DNA from 2 places in the Aquitalea pelogenes genome. Region 1 is predicted to be linked to the other one. Evidence: predicted binding sites of a transcription regulator. Region 1 holds the regulator's gene; the other holds the start of a gene.

Region 1 (5,341 bases):
CGACGAACTGCCGCGCGTATTGCCCGGCACGCCGCTGAAAGATGCCTTGCTGGAAATGTCGCACCAGCGCCTGGGCATGGTGGCCATTGCCACGGCGGACAATGACATCAAGGGTATTTATACCGATGGCGACCTGCGCCGCACACTGGAACGCTCCGGCAATATCTACGACCTGCAGATCGACCAGGTGATGAGCCCTGCCCCGCAAACCATCCTGCACAGCAAGCTGGCCACCGAGGCCGTCCACCTGATGGAACAGCGCCGCATCACCAGCCTGCTGGTAGTGGATGCCGACGGCAAGCTGGCCGGCGCCATCCACATGCACGACCTGCTCAAGGCCGGCGTCGTCTAGCCGCCAACAAGGAAGCCCATGCAAGCCATTACCGAACAAGCCCGCAAGATCAAGCTCCTGATCATGGACGTTGACGGCGTCATGACCGATGGCCGCATTTACTACAATGCCCAGGGTGAAGAGAGCAAGTCCTTCTATGTGCAGGACGGCCTGGGCCTCAAGCTGTTGCAATCCACCGGCGTACGGCTGGCCATCATCTCCGGGCGGGCCGACCGCTGCGTGGAGCACCGCGCGCAGGCACTGGGCATCGACTTTTACTTCGGTGGCATCCACAACAAGCAGGAAGCCCTGAACCAGTTGCTGCAACAGGCGGATGTCACGCTGGAACAATGCGCCTTCATCGGCGACGACCTGATCGACCTGCCGGTTCTGCGCCGCGTCGGCCTGGCGGTGGCCGTGCCGGCCGCCCCCACCCTGGTGCGCCAGCATGCCCACTATGTCACCGGCTTCCCCGGCGGTCAGGGTGCAGTGCGTGAACTGGCCGAGCTGATCATGCAGGCGCAAGGCAATTTTGACGCCATCGTGGCACGGTATCTGGCATGATCCGTTCGCACCGCCTGTTTCCCATCCTGCTGGTGCTGATCACCGGCTTGCTGACCGTCTGGCTGGATGCCGTGTCACGCTGGCAGCCCAGCAAGCACGAGCTGGACCCGAACAAGCCAGAAGTCGTGGCGCAAGGCGTGATGGCCACCCGCTTCGACCCCAAGGGCATGCTGCAGGACAAGATGATTGCCAGCCGCATGTGGCAATACCCGGACCGCACCGAGTCGTATTTCGAATCGCCGGACCTGCAAAGCTACAAGAATGGCGTACTGGCCTACCATGCCATTGGTGAAAGCGGCCGTTACAACAGCAAGACCAAACAGGTACTGTTCGACAAGAAAGTCACGCTGATCCAGCCGGCCACCGCCACACAACAGGAAACCCGCGTAGTCAGCAGCAATATGCGCATTGACACCGTCAAGCACATTGCCCGCGCCGACACCCTCACGCACTTCTACTATGGCAAGTCCAGCGGCAGTGCCGTGGGCTTCATTTACGAGCAGCAGGCTGGTCAGTTACAGCTGCTGTCCAACGCAAAGGCCACTTATGAAAAATAACTGCCGCCGCTTCATCCGGCTGGCCTGGCTGGCCCTCGGCCTGTGCGCCATCCAGACCGCCCATGCCGAAAAGGCCGACCGGGACAAGCCCATCGAAATCAGTGCCGACCGGGGCAACCTCGACCAGCTCAAGGGCGTCACGGTATGGCAAGGCAATGTCGTCATCATCCAGGGCACACTCAAGCTCAATGCCGACCGCGCCACGGTCACCCAGGACAAACAGGGTAACCAGACCATGCAGGCCACCGGACGCCAGGTCAACTTCCGCCAGAAAATGGACGGCAAGAACGAATGGATCGAAGGCCAGGCCAACCAGCTGGACTACAACACCGTCACCCACGTTGCCGTGCTCACCGGCAATGCCCGCGTCAAGCGCGGCAGTGACCTGGTCATCGGCAATGTCATTACCTACAACACCGAAACCGAAATGTATGAAGTCAGCAGCGGTGCCAGCAGCAACGGCGGCCGCGTGACTGCCATCATCCAGCCCAGGCCCAGAGACAACAGCCCTGCCAAGAAAACTGACGGAAGCACTCCATGAGCGGCCCCAGCATCCTGAAAGTGGAGCGCCTGAAAAAGCGCTTCAAAAAACGTACGGTGGTAAAGGACGTCGCCCTGCAGATCCAGAGCGGGGAAGTGGTCGGCCTGCTTGGTCCCAACGGTGCCGGCAAGACCACCAGCTTTTACATGATCGTCGGACTGATCGGTGCCGATGAAGGCGAAATCACGCTGGATGGCAACAGTATCACCCACCTGCCCATTCATCAGCGCGCCCGCCTGGGGCTAGGCTATTTGCCGCAGGAAGCTTCCATTTTCCGCAAGATGACAGTGGAAGAAAACATCACGGCGGTGCTGGAAATTGCCGGTTACAAGGGCGACAAACTGGAGCAGGAACTCAGCCTGTTGCTCGACGACCTCAATATCGCCCACCTGCGCGAAAGCAATGCGCTGGCACTGTCCGGTGGCGAGCGCCGCCGGGTGGAAATTGCCCGCGTACTGGCCACCCGCCCGCGCTTCATCCTGCTGGACGAACCGTTTGCCGGTGTAGACCCGATTGCCGTCATCGACATCCAGAAAATCATCACCTTCCTGCAACAGCGTGGCATTGGCGTATTGATTACCGACCACAATGTGCGTGAAACCCTGCGCATCTGCGATCGCGCCTACATCATCAGTGATGGTTCGGTACTGGCTTCCGGCGAGCCGGAAGAACTGGTCAACAACGAGAAAGTGCGCCAGGTTTACCTGGGCGAGCACTTCCACCTGTAAGCCATGAAACAGTCACTACAGCTGCGGGTCTCCCAGCAACTCACCCTCACGCCGCAACTGCAACAGTCCATCAAGCTGTTGCAGCTGTCCACGCTCGACCTGCAGGCAGAAGTCGAACGCTTCTTGCTGGACAACCCCATGCTGGAACGCGGCGATGAGCCGCCCTCGCATGACAGCAGCCCGGCAGAAACGCCGGCTGCCCAGGAAGAATCCACCAGCACGGCGTCGGACAGCAGCGATGGTGACAACAGCCAGGACGCCAGCAATGGCGAACTCACCGACTGGGGCAGTGGCAGCCGCCGCAACGACGGGGACGATGAATTTGACCCCATGCTCAACGTACCCTGCCCGGTCAGCCTGCGCGAACACCTGCTGGCGCAGCTGGGTGAACTGACCCTGCCCACCCGCGACCAGGCCATTGTCCAGCTGCTGATCGAAGAACTGGACGACAACGGTTTCCTGACTACCGATCTGGAAGAACTGGCCAGCAACCTGCCGCTGGAACTGGAACTGGAAACCGATGAACTGATGGTCGGGCTGCGCCTGTTACAGCAATTCGACCCTCCCGGCATTGCCGCGCGTAACCTGGCCGAGTCGCTTGGCCTGCAACTGGCCCGTTTGCCCGCCAACGAGCCCGGCCATGCACTGGCACGCCAGATTGTGGCCGAGCACCTGACGCTGCTGGGCAACCGCGACTACACCCGGCTGAAGCGCATTCTGGGCGTGGATGACGAAGCCATCCGCCAGGCACAGCAACTGATCGCCCGGCTGACCCCTCACCCGGCGTCCGGTTTCGGCGGCGAAGACGTGCACTATGTCATCCCGGATGTGACCGTGCGCAAACGGCGTGGTCACTGGGTAGCCGAACTCAATAACGGCGCGGTACCGCGCTTGCGCGTCAACCAGCTGTATGCCCAGATGCTGTCGGAAAACCGCGCTGGCGCAGGCGAACTGACTGGCCGACTGCAAGAAGCAAAATGGCTGGTCAAGAACATCCAGCAACGATTTGACACCATTCTGAAAGTGTCAGAAGCTATAGTCGAAAGACAGCAAGCGTTCTTTGAACACGGTGAAGTCGCCATGCGGCCGCTTATCCTGCGGGACATCGCAGACGAACTTGGCCTGCATGAATCGACCGTATCACGCGTCACCACGCAGAAATACCTGCTTTGCCCTCGTGGTCTGTTCGAGCTGAAGTATTTCTTTGGCAGTGCACTGGAAACCGACAGCGGCGGCGAATGCTCGGCAACGGCCATCAAGGCGCATATCCGCCGCATGATAGACGGTGAAAACCCGGCCAAGCCACTTTCGGACAGCGCCATTGCCGACGAACTGGGCAAGCAAGGGATTCAGGTTGCAAGACGCACCGTTGCGAAGTATCGTGAAGCTATGCAGATACCGCCGGTCAATCTGCGCAAGGCATTGTGATTCACGCCTTGAAGTATATCCGCTCGCCCGGCCGACCCGACCGGGCAGTCAACACAAGAAGGAGTTAGGGTATGAACCTCAAAGTAACCGGTCTCCACCTCGAAGTAACCCCGGCCATCCGCGAATTCGTGGAAACCAAGCTGGAACGCATCACCCGCCATGTCGATCACGTGATTGACGTTGCTGTCACCCTGTCGGTAGACAAGCTGGTGCACAAGGCGGAAGTGAATGTTCACCTCTCCGGCAAGGATATCCATGTAGAGGCCACCGACTCCGACATGTACGCTGCCATCGACGCGCTGATGGACAAGCTCGATCGCCAAGTACTCAAGCACAAGGAAAAACAAAGCGAACACCGTGCAACAAGCCCACAGGTTCAACAGGAAGCCAGCTTGTAAACATTAAGTATTCGATGCGGGAACCCGGCGGGTTCCCGTTTTTATTTGCTCGGAGCCTTTTTCATTTTGATGAAGGCAACGTAGAATTGGCCAGTTTCTGTAGCCGCGTGCAACCATTCCTATGAGCCTGATTGGCAAAATCCTGACACAGGATCACATCCTCCCGGACCTGGATGTCGCCAGCAAGAAGCGCGTCTTCGAGCAGGTGGGCCTCCTTATCGAAAACACCCACGGCATCGCCCGCAGTGAAATTTTCGACTGCTTGTTTGCCCGGGAAAAACTGGGCTCTACCGGCCTTGGCCAAGGGGTGGCCATTCCGCATGGCCGTGCCAGAGGGCTCAAGGAAGCGGCGGGCGTGTTCATTCGCCTGAAGAACCCGATTCCTTTCGATGCGCCGGATGGCAAGCCGGTACAAAGCCTGTTTGTCCTGCTGGTGCCGGAACAGGCAACCGACCTGCACTTGCAGGTACTCTCGGAACTGGCACAGCTGTTCTCCAGCAAACAGCTGCGTGAACAACTGCTCAGCGCAAGCTCGCGTGCCGATCTGTACCAGCTGCTCACCGGATGGAATACCAACCATGCCTAGCATTACCGTGCGCCGGTTGTATCAGGACAACCAGCAAAAGCTCAACCTGACCTGGGTTGCAGGAACCGGCGGCGCGGACAGCCCCATCGGCAACGACGAACAACGCCCCACCCTGGCCCTGGTCGGCCACCTGAATTTCATTCACCCCAACCGGGTGCAAGTGCTGGGTCTGGCCGAGGTGGACTACCTCAACCGGCTGGAACAATCC
Region 2 (5,341 bases), on a different contig from region 1:
CCGCGCCTGGATTTCACTGGCGCGCCGCCGTGCACTGCGGCCTGCATGGCCTTCAATGCGGCCCAGCACCTTGTTGATTTCGCCAAAGCAGGCGCGCAGGCTGCGCGGCATGTCGTGGCGCAGGATCAGCAGTTCGGCCACCCGCTCCGGGGTGATGCTGTCGCGGTAGATGTCGCGATAGGCCTCGAAGCCGGACACCGAACGCAGCAGTGCCGCCCACTGGTAGTAGTCGAGGATGTTTTCTGCTTCCGGCTCGTTGTCACTGATCTGCTTGGTCTTCACGTTCAGGATGCGCGCGGTGTTGTCGGCGCGTTCGATGAAGGTGCCCAGGCGGGAAAAGTGGAAGGTGTCGTTGCGCAACATGGTGCCGTAACCCGCGCCACGGAACAGGTGCGAGCGTTCGCGTACCCATTCCAGAAAGGCCGATGCGCTGCGGGTATCCAGACCGCGGGCATGCCATTCACGCATTTCCAGCCAGGTGCCGTTCACCTGCTCCCACATCTCGGTGGTGATTTTCACCCGCACCACATGGGCGTTTTCCCGCGCATTGCGCATGCAGTTGTAAATGCTGCCCGGGTTCTCGCTGTCCAGTGCCAGATAGTGCAGCACGGCTTGCGGCGTGGGCGTGTGGTGACGGCGCAGAAAATCCGCCGTGCTGCCGGTGACATCCAGCGGTACCAGCAAGTCGTCTTGCGAGGACGCATGCAATAGCGACATCTGCAAGCTGACATCCAGCAAGCGCGCGGTGTTTTCGGCGCGTTCCATATTGCGTGCCATCCAGTACAGGCACCCTGCCATTCGGCTCAGCATGTGATGTCCTCCTTCAGGATCCAGGTATCTTTGGTGCCGCCGCCTTGCGACGAATTGACCACCAGTGAGCCTTCACGTAGTGCCACGCGGGTGAGGCCGCCGGCCACCAGCTGCACTTTCTTGCCCGACAACACAAAGGGGCGCAGGTCGATATGGCGCGGTGCAATGCCGGATTCGACAAAAGTAGGGCAGGTGGACAGGGACAGCGTGGGCTGGGCAATGAAGTTGGCCGGGTCTTCCAGGATGCGCAGGCGGTAGGCTTCGATTTCCGCCTGGGTGGAGGCCGGGCCAACCAGCATGCCGTAGCCGCCAGCGCCGTGGACTTCCTTCACTACCAGCTCGGACAGGTGATCCAGCACGTAGGCCAGGTCGTCCGGCTTGCGCAATTGCCAGGTGGGCACATTGTGCAGGATGGGTTCCTCGCCAAGATAGAAGCGGATCATGTCCGGTACATAAGGGTAGATGGACTTGTCGTCCGCCACGCCGGTGCCCACGGCATTGCATACGGTGACGCGACCTTCGCGATACACCGACATCAGGCCCGGCACGCCCAGCATGGAGCCGGGGTTGAAGGCCAGCGGGTCCAGATAGGCATCGTCCAGCCGGCGGTAAATCACGTCCACCCGCTGCGGGCCGGAGGTGGTGCGCATGTAGACATAACCGTTCTTGACGAACAGGTCCTGCCCCTCTACCAGTTCCACCCCCATCTGGCTGGCCAGGAAGGCGTGCTCGAAATAGGCGCTGTTGTACTGGCCGGGGGTGAGTACCACCACCGTGGGGTTGTCCACCTCGGCCGGCGAAACCGAGCGCAAGGTGTCCAGCAACATATTGGGGTAGTGCTCGACCGGGGTGATGTCGTGGCTGGCAAACAGCTCGGGGAACAGCCGCATCATCATCTTGCGGTTTTCCAGCATGTAGCTCACGCCGGATGGTGTGCGCAGATTGTCCTCCAGCACATAAAAACCACCGTCGTTGTGGCGGATGATGTCCACCCCGGCAATGTGGGCGTATACCTGACGTGGCAGGTCTATGCCCTGCATGGCCAGCTGGTAGCCCGCATTGGTGAGGATCTGCTCGGGCGGGATGATGCCGGCCTTGAGGATGTCCTGGTCGTGATAGATGTCGTGCAAGAAGCGGTTGAGCGCCGTTACCCGCTGGATGCAGCCTGCTTCCAGGGTTTTCCATTCGCTGGCAGAAATGATGCGCGGAATGGTGTCAAACGGGATCAGCCGTTCCGAGCCGCTTTCGTCGCCGTATACGGCAAAGGTGATGCCCACGCGGCGAAACAGGGTGTCAGCCTCGCTTTGCTTGTCGCGCAGCCAGGCCAGAGGCGCCTGGTTCAGCCAGTTGGCAAAACGCTGGTAGGACGGGCGGGTATCTTGTCCGGGCATCAGCATTTCGTCGTAGTGGGTGTGGTCTAGCGGTGTAATCCGGTGCATCGCGCATTCCCCCTTGTTGGCTTGTAAAGGGAGTAAGGCAATAAGCGTGCCCAGAAATGCCGGGCAACCGTCATTTTGACCGTGACCCAGGCAGGGCGCAGGTCTGAAGCAGGTAAAACGCTGGGCGGGCAGATGGGAGAATATGGCGCTGACCGCAGTTCTTCAGCGCGGTATTGAAAATTGATTGATTAATGCTGCTGTAAAAAATACAGAAAGATGGCGGTGCTGCACCTTAATGACACACGGGTGCAAACTGTGGTGCAGGCTGTGGCTGAGAATGGTGCAGGGCGGTAGAGTCCGGGCGGGCGATGCCGGGGCAGGCGGGCGTGAAGGCCACCTGCCACCGGTTGCCGGTGTGATCAGAGGATTTCGGCAATATTGCGCGCGGCGCGTTTGGCATCGAGGAAAATCAGGCCCAGCTTGGCTTCACGCCGGGCAATCACGGTGAGTACGGCATCCTTGCCAGCGTAACTCATCAGGATGTAGCCGTTGTCACCCTTCACCATCACTTGTTCCAGTTCGCCACGTGCCAGTTCCTTGGCGGTGCGCTCACCCAGTGACAGCATGGCGGCGGCCATGGCGCCCACCCGGTCTTCATCCACATCCTGTGGCAGCAGGGCGGCCATGGTCAGGCCGTCGGACGAGATGATGGCCGAGGCTTCGATATCGGCCGAGGCACCGTTGAGGTCACTCAGGATGGATTTGAGCATTTGTTCACGCATGGTTTTCTCCAGGGGGTATTCGGTGGCCCGTGTCGGGGCGGGTGCTTGTTCAGGCGTAACGACGGCTGAGCAACTCGATCAGCGTCACGAAGTGTTCGTCTTGCAATTGCGGCGTACCGCCGATGACCAGCACGAATGACTGCTGGCCCACATGCAAGGGGAAAAAGCCCAGTTCGCTATGACCGGCCGGGTTGCTGACGGCCCAGGCCAGGCTGTGGATGTTGAGATTGTTTTTCAGCAGCAAGCCATGACGGCGGTTGAGCGACATGATGTCGCCGGCCAGCGCAGCTATTTCCTCGGCCGACTCGTGGTGAAAACCGGCGGTGGCGTAGTACAGGCCATTGTCGTCAGCCAGCAGCGCCCGGCCGGTATCGGACAGCGCCGCCAGCAGGGTGGGCAGCTGGCTTTCCAGATTCACCGCCAGCGTGGGGCGCGGCTCGGTGGTGCCGTGGACAAAATCCAGTCTTTGCAGGCGATACAGGGTTTCCAGCCCGCGTTCCAGATTGTTGTCATGCCATTCGGCCAGCAATTCGGTGGTGAGCGGAACCGCATGGCCCAGGCGCAGGATATGGGTGAGCAGCACGCGCGCGGCATCCTGGTCCGGGCTGGATACCGCATAGTAGGCGCCGGCCGGACTGGTGATCGGATACAGCGCATCCTTGAGCGAGAGGTGGTCTGACATCATCAGCTTTCCAGCCCGGGGTCGATGGAGAACAGCAAGGCCAGCACCAGCTTTTTGACGTCCTCCCGGGAGCGGGCGTCAATTTCGAAAATGGGCGGGCGCATATCGAATTTTTCCAGCAGCGCGGCATAGGTTTCGATGCTGGGGGTGGCGCGCACATCGGTCTTGGTGACGCCAATCACCAGCGGTGCCACCTTGAGCATGTCGCGGAAGGCGTTCAGGAAAAACTGTAAATCCTTCACCGGATTGGCGCGGGTATTGTCCAGCAGCAGGATCAGCCCGATACCGCCATGGCTGAGGATGTCCCACATGAAGTCAAAGCGTTCCTGACCCGGCGTACCGTACAGATGCACCTTGGTGGCCTCGTCCAGCATCAGTACCCCGTAGTCCAGTGCCACGGTGGTGGTGTCCTTGCGGTTGAGTGTCATGTCGGATGCACGGGCATCGGTGGTGACCGGCGCAATATCGCTGATGGCAGCAATGGCGGTGGTTTTGCCAGCGCCTACCGGGCCGGCAAAGATGATTTTGTTATCGTAAGCTCGCATGGATAAGGGGTTTCCTGGTTACAGGCCAATGACTTTTTTCAGCAGGCGTGACAGCAGGCTGCCACTGCCTGGTGCGGTCTGGATGCTGGCCGGGGCTGCATCCGCCGGAGATACGGCGGCAGCGGCTTCCTTGCGTGGCGGTGGGCGCACCGGTTCGGTGCTCATTACCTGCAAGGTGGTGTTGCGATTCGGCAGATCCAGGATGCCTATGCCATAGGCGGCTGCCAGATAGTTGAACAGATGCTCCGGCGGCACTTTCAGCAAGCGGGTGATCAGCTTGAGATTCACCGGGGTACGCGTCAGAAAGGCGGTGATGCGCATGGCTTCCGGAATGGGGGCCAGCCGCGTCAGATTGGGCCAGTAGCGCAGACGGATGGGGGTGTCGGCGGAAATGCCACGCATCAGCCGCCCCTGACAGGTCCAGATGGCGAGCTGCCAGGCCAGGGTTTGCGGGCGGATTTCCTCGGCCCTGGCGGGGACGGTGCTGTCGTTCCAGGCTTGGTGGTCCACTTCCTGGCTGGTGTGGGCGCATAGCGCTTGCAGGCTATCCAGCGGCTGCAGCAGCCAGGCCTTGTCCTGGGCTGCTTGCACAATCAGCACCGGCACCTCACGCACGCGTACCACCGCATTGCTGCGCTGGCGCAACAGGCGTGCCACCAGGCCGAACAAGCCGGCATGCGGGTCGAAGCGGGCATAACTGATGATGTGCGGCTCGGCCTGGGTTGCAGGCTGCGTGGCACTGGTGTGATGCGCGCTCGCCGGCGGCAGCATGCTGCGCACTACATCATCATGCTCATGCGCCAGCGCGGTTTTGTCCTCTGCGGATGCGGTCTCTGCCTCGGGCTGTTCATCCGGCAAATCCATCAACTGCGGCAAGTCGGATGTAGCCGCGCTATGGCTTTCCTGCTGACGCGCGGCGGCCTCGGCGCGGTGGGCGGCCTGTGACTGGCTGATTACCGCATCCAGCGTGGGTGCCACGCTGGCTACATAGGCCGCGGCATCGCTGACCGGGGTGTGGCCGCTGATGTCCGCCTGGCTTGTTGTCCTGGACGGGGGGGCCGCGTGATGCGCTGGGCGCTGTGCTGCCGGCTGCTCCGCCATGCTGCGCAACGGGCTGGTTTGCGGCGGCTGGCGTAGCAGCTC

What was found. Region 1 encodes sigma-54, which starts transcription at its own class of promoters, with help from an activator protein. Its sites were predicted from a motif close to CTGGCACGCTTCATGCTT; they were not measured.
Region 2: the regulator sigma-54 is predicted to act here: its motif matches at 2,285-2,302, upstream of ACE3SE_RS17240 (circularly permuted type 2 ATP-grasp protein).

The regions. Positions count from the first base shown of each region.
Region 1 covers NZ_JAYSDA010000009.1:53,358-58,698, forward strand. The annotation lists gene ACE3SE_RS09395 (KpsF/GutQ family sugar-phosphate isomerase) at 1-352, shown strand, start outside; gene ACE3SE_RS09400 (KdsC family phosphatase) at 371-895, shown strand; gene lptC (LPS export ABC transporter periplasmic protein LptC) at 892-1,452, shown strand; gene lptA (lipopolysaccharide transport periplasmic protein LptA) at 1,442-1,993, shown strand; gene lptB (LPS export ABC transporter ATP-binding protein) at 1,990-2,721, shown strand; gene ACE3SE_RS09420 (RNA polymerase factor sigma-54) at 2,725-4,149, shown strand; gene hpf (ribosome hibernation-promoting factor, HPF/YfiA family) at 4,221-4,547, shown strand; gene ptsN (PTS IIA-like nitrogen regulatory protein PtsN) at 4,669-5,133, shown strand; gene hprK (HPr(Ser) kinase/phosphatase) at 5,126-5,341, shown strand, end outside.
Region 2 covers NZ_JAYSDA010000025.1:32,099-37,439, forward strand. The annotation lists gene ACE3SE_RS17235 (alpha-E domain-containing protein) at 1-810, opposite strand, end outside; gene ACE3SE_RS17240 (circularly permuted type 2 ATP-grasp protein) at 804-2,249, opposite strand; gene ACE3SE_RS17245 (roadblock/LC7 domain-containing protein) at 2,609-2,971, opposite strand; gene ACE3SE_RS17250 (peptidase M23) at 3,021-3,656, opposite strand; gene ACE3SE_RS17255 (GTP-binding protein) at 3,656-4,198, opposite strand; gene ACE3SE_RS17260 (hypothetical protein) at 4,217-5,341, opposite strand, start outside.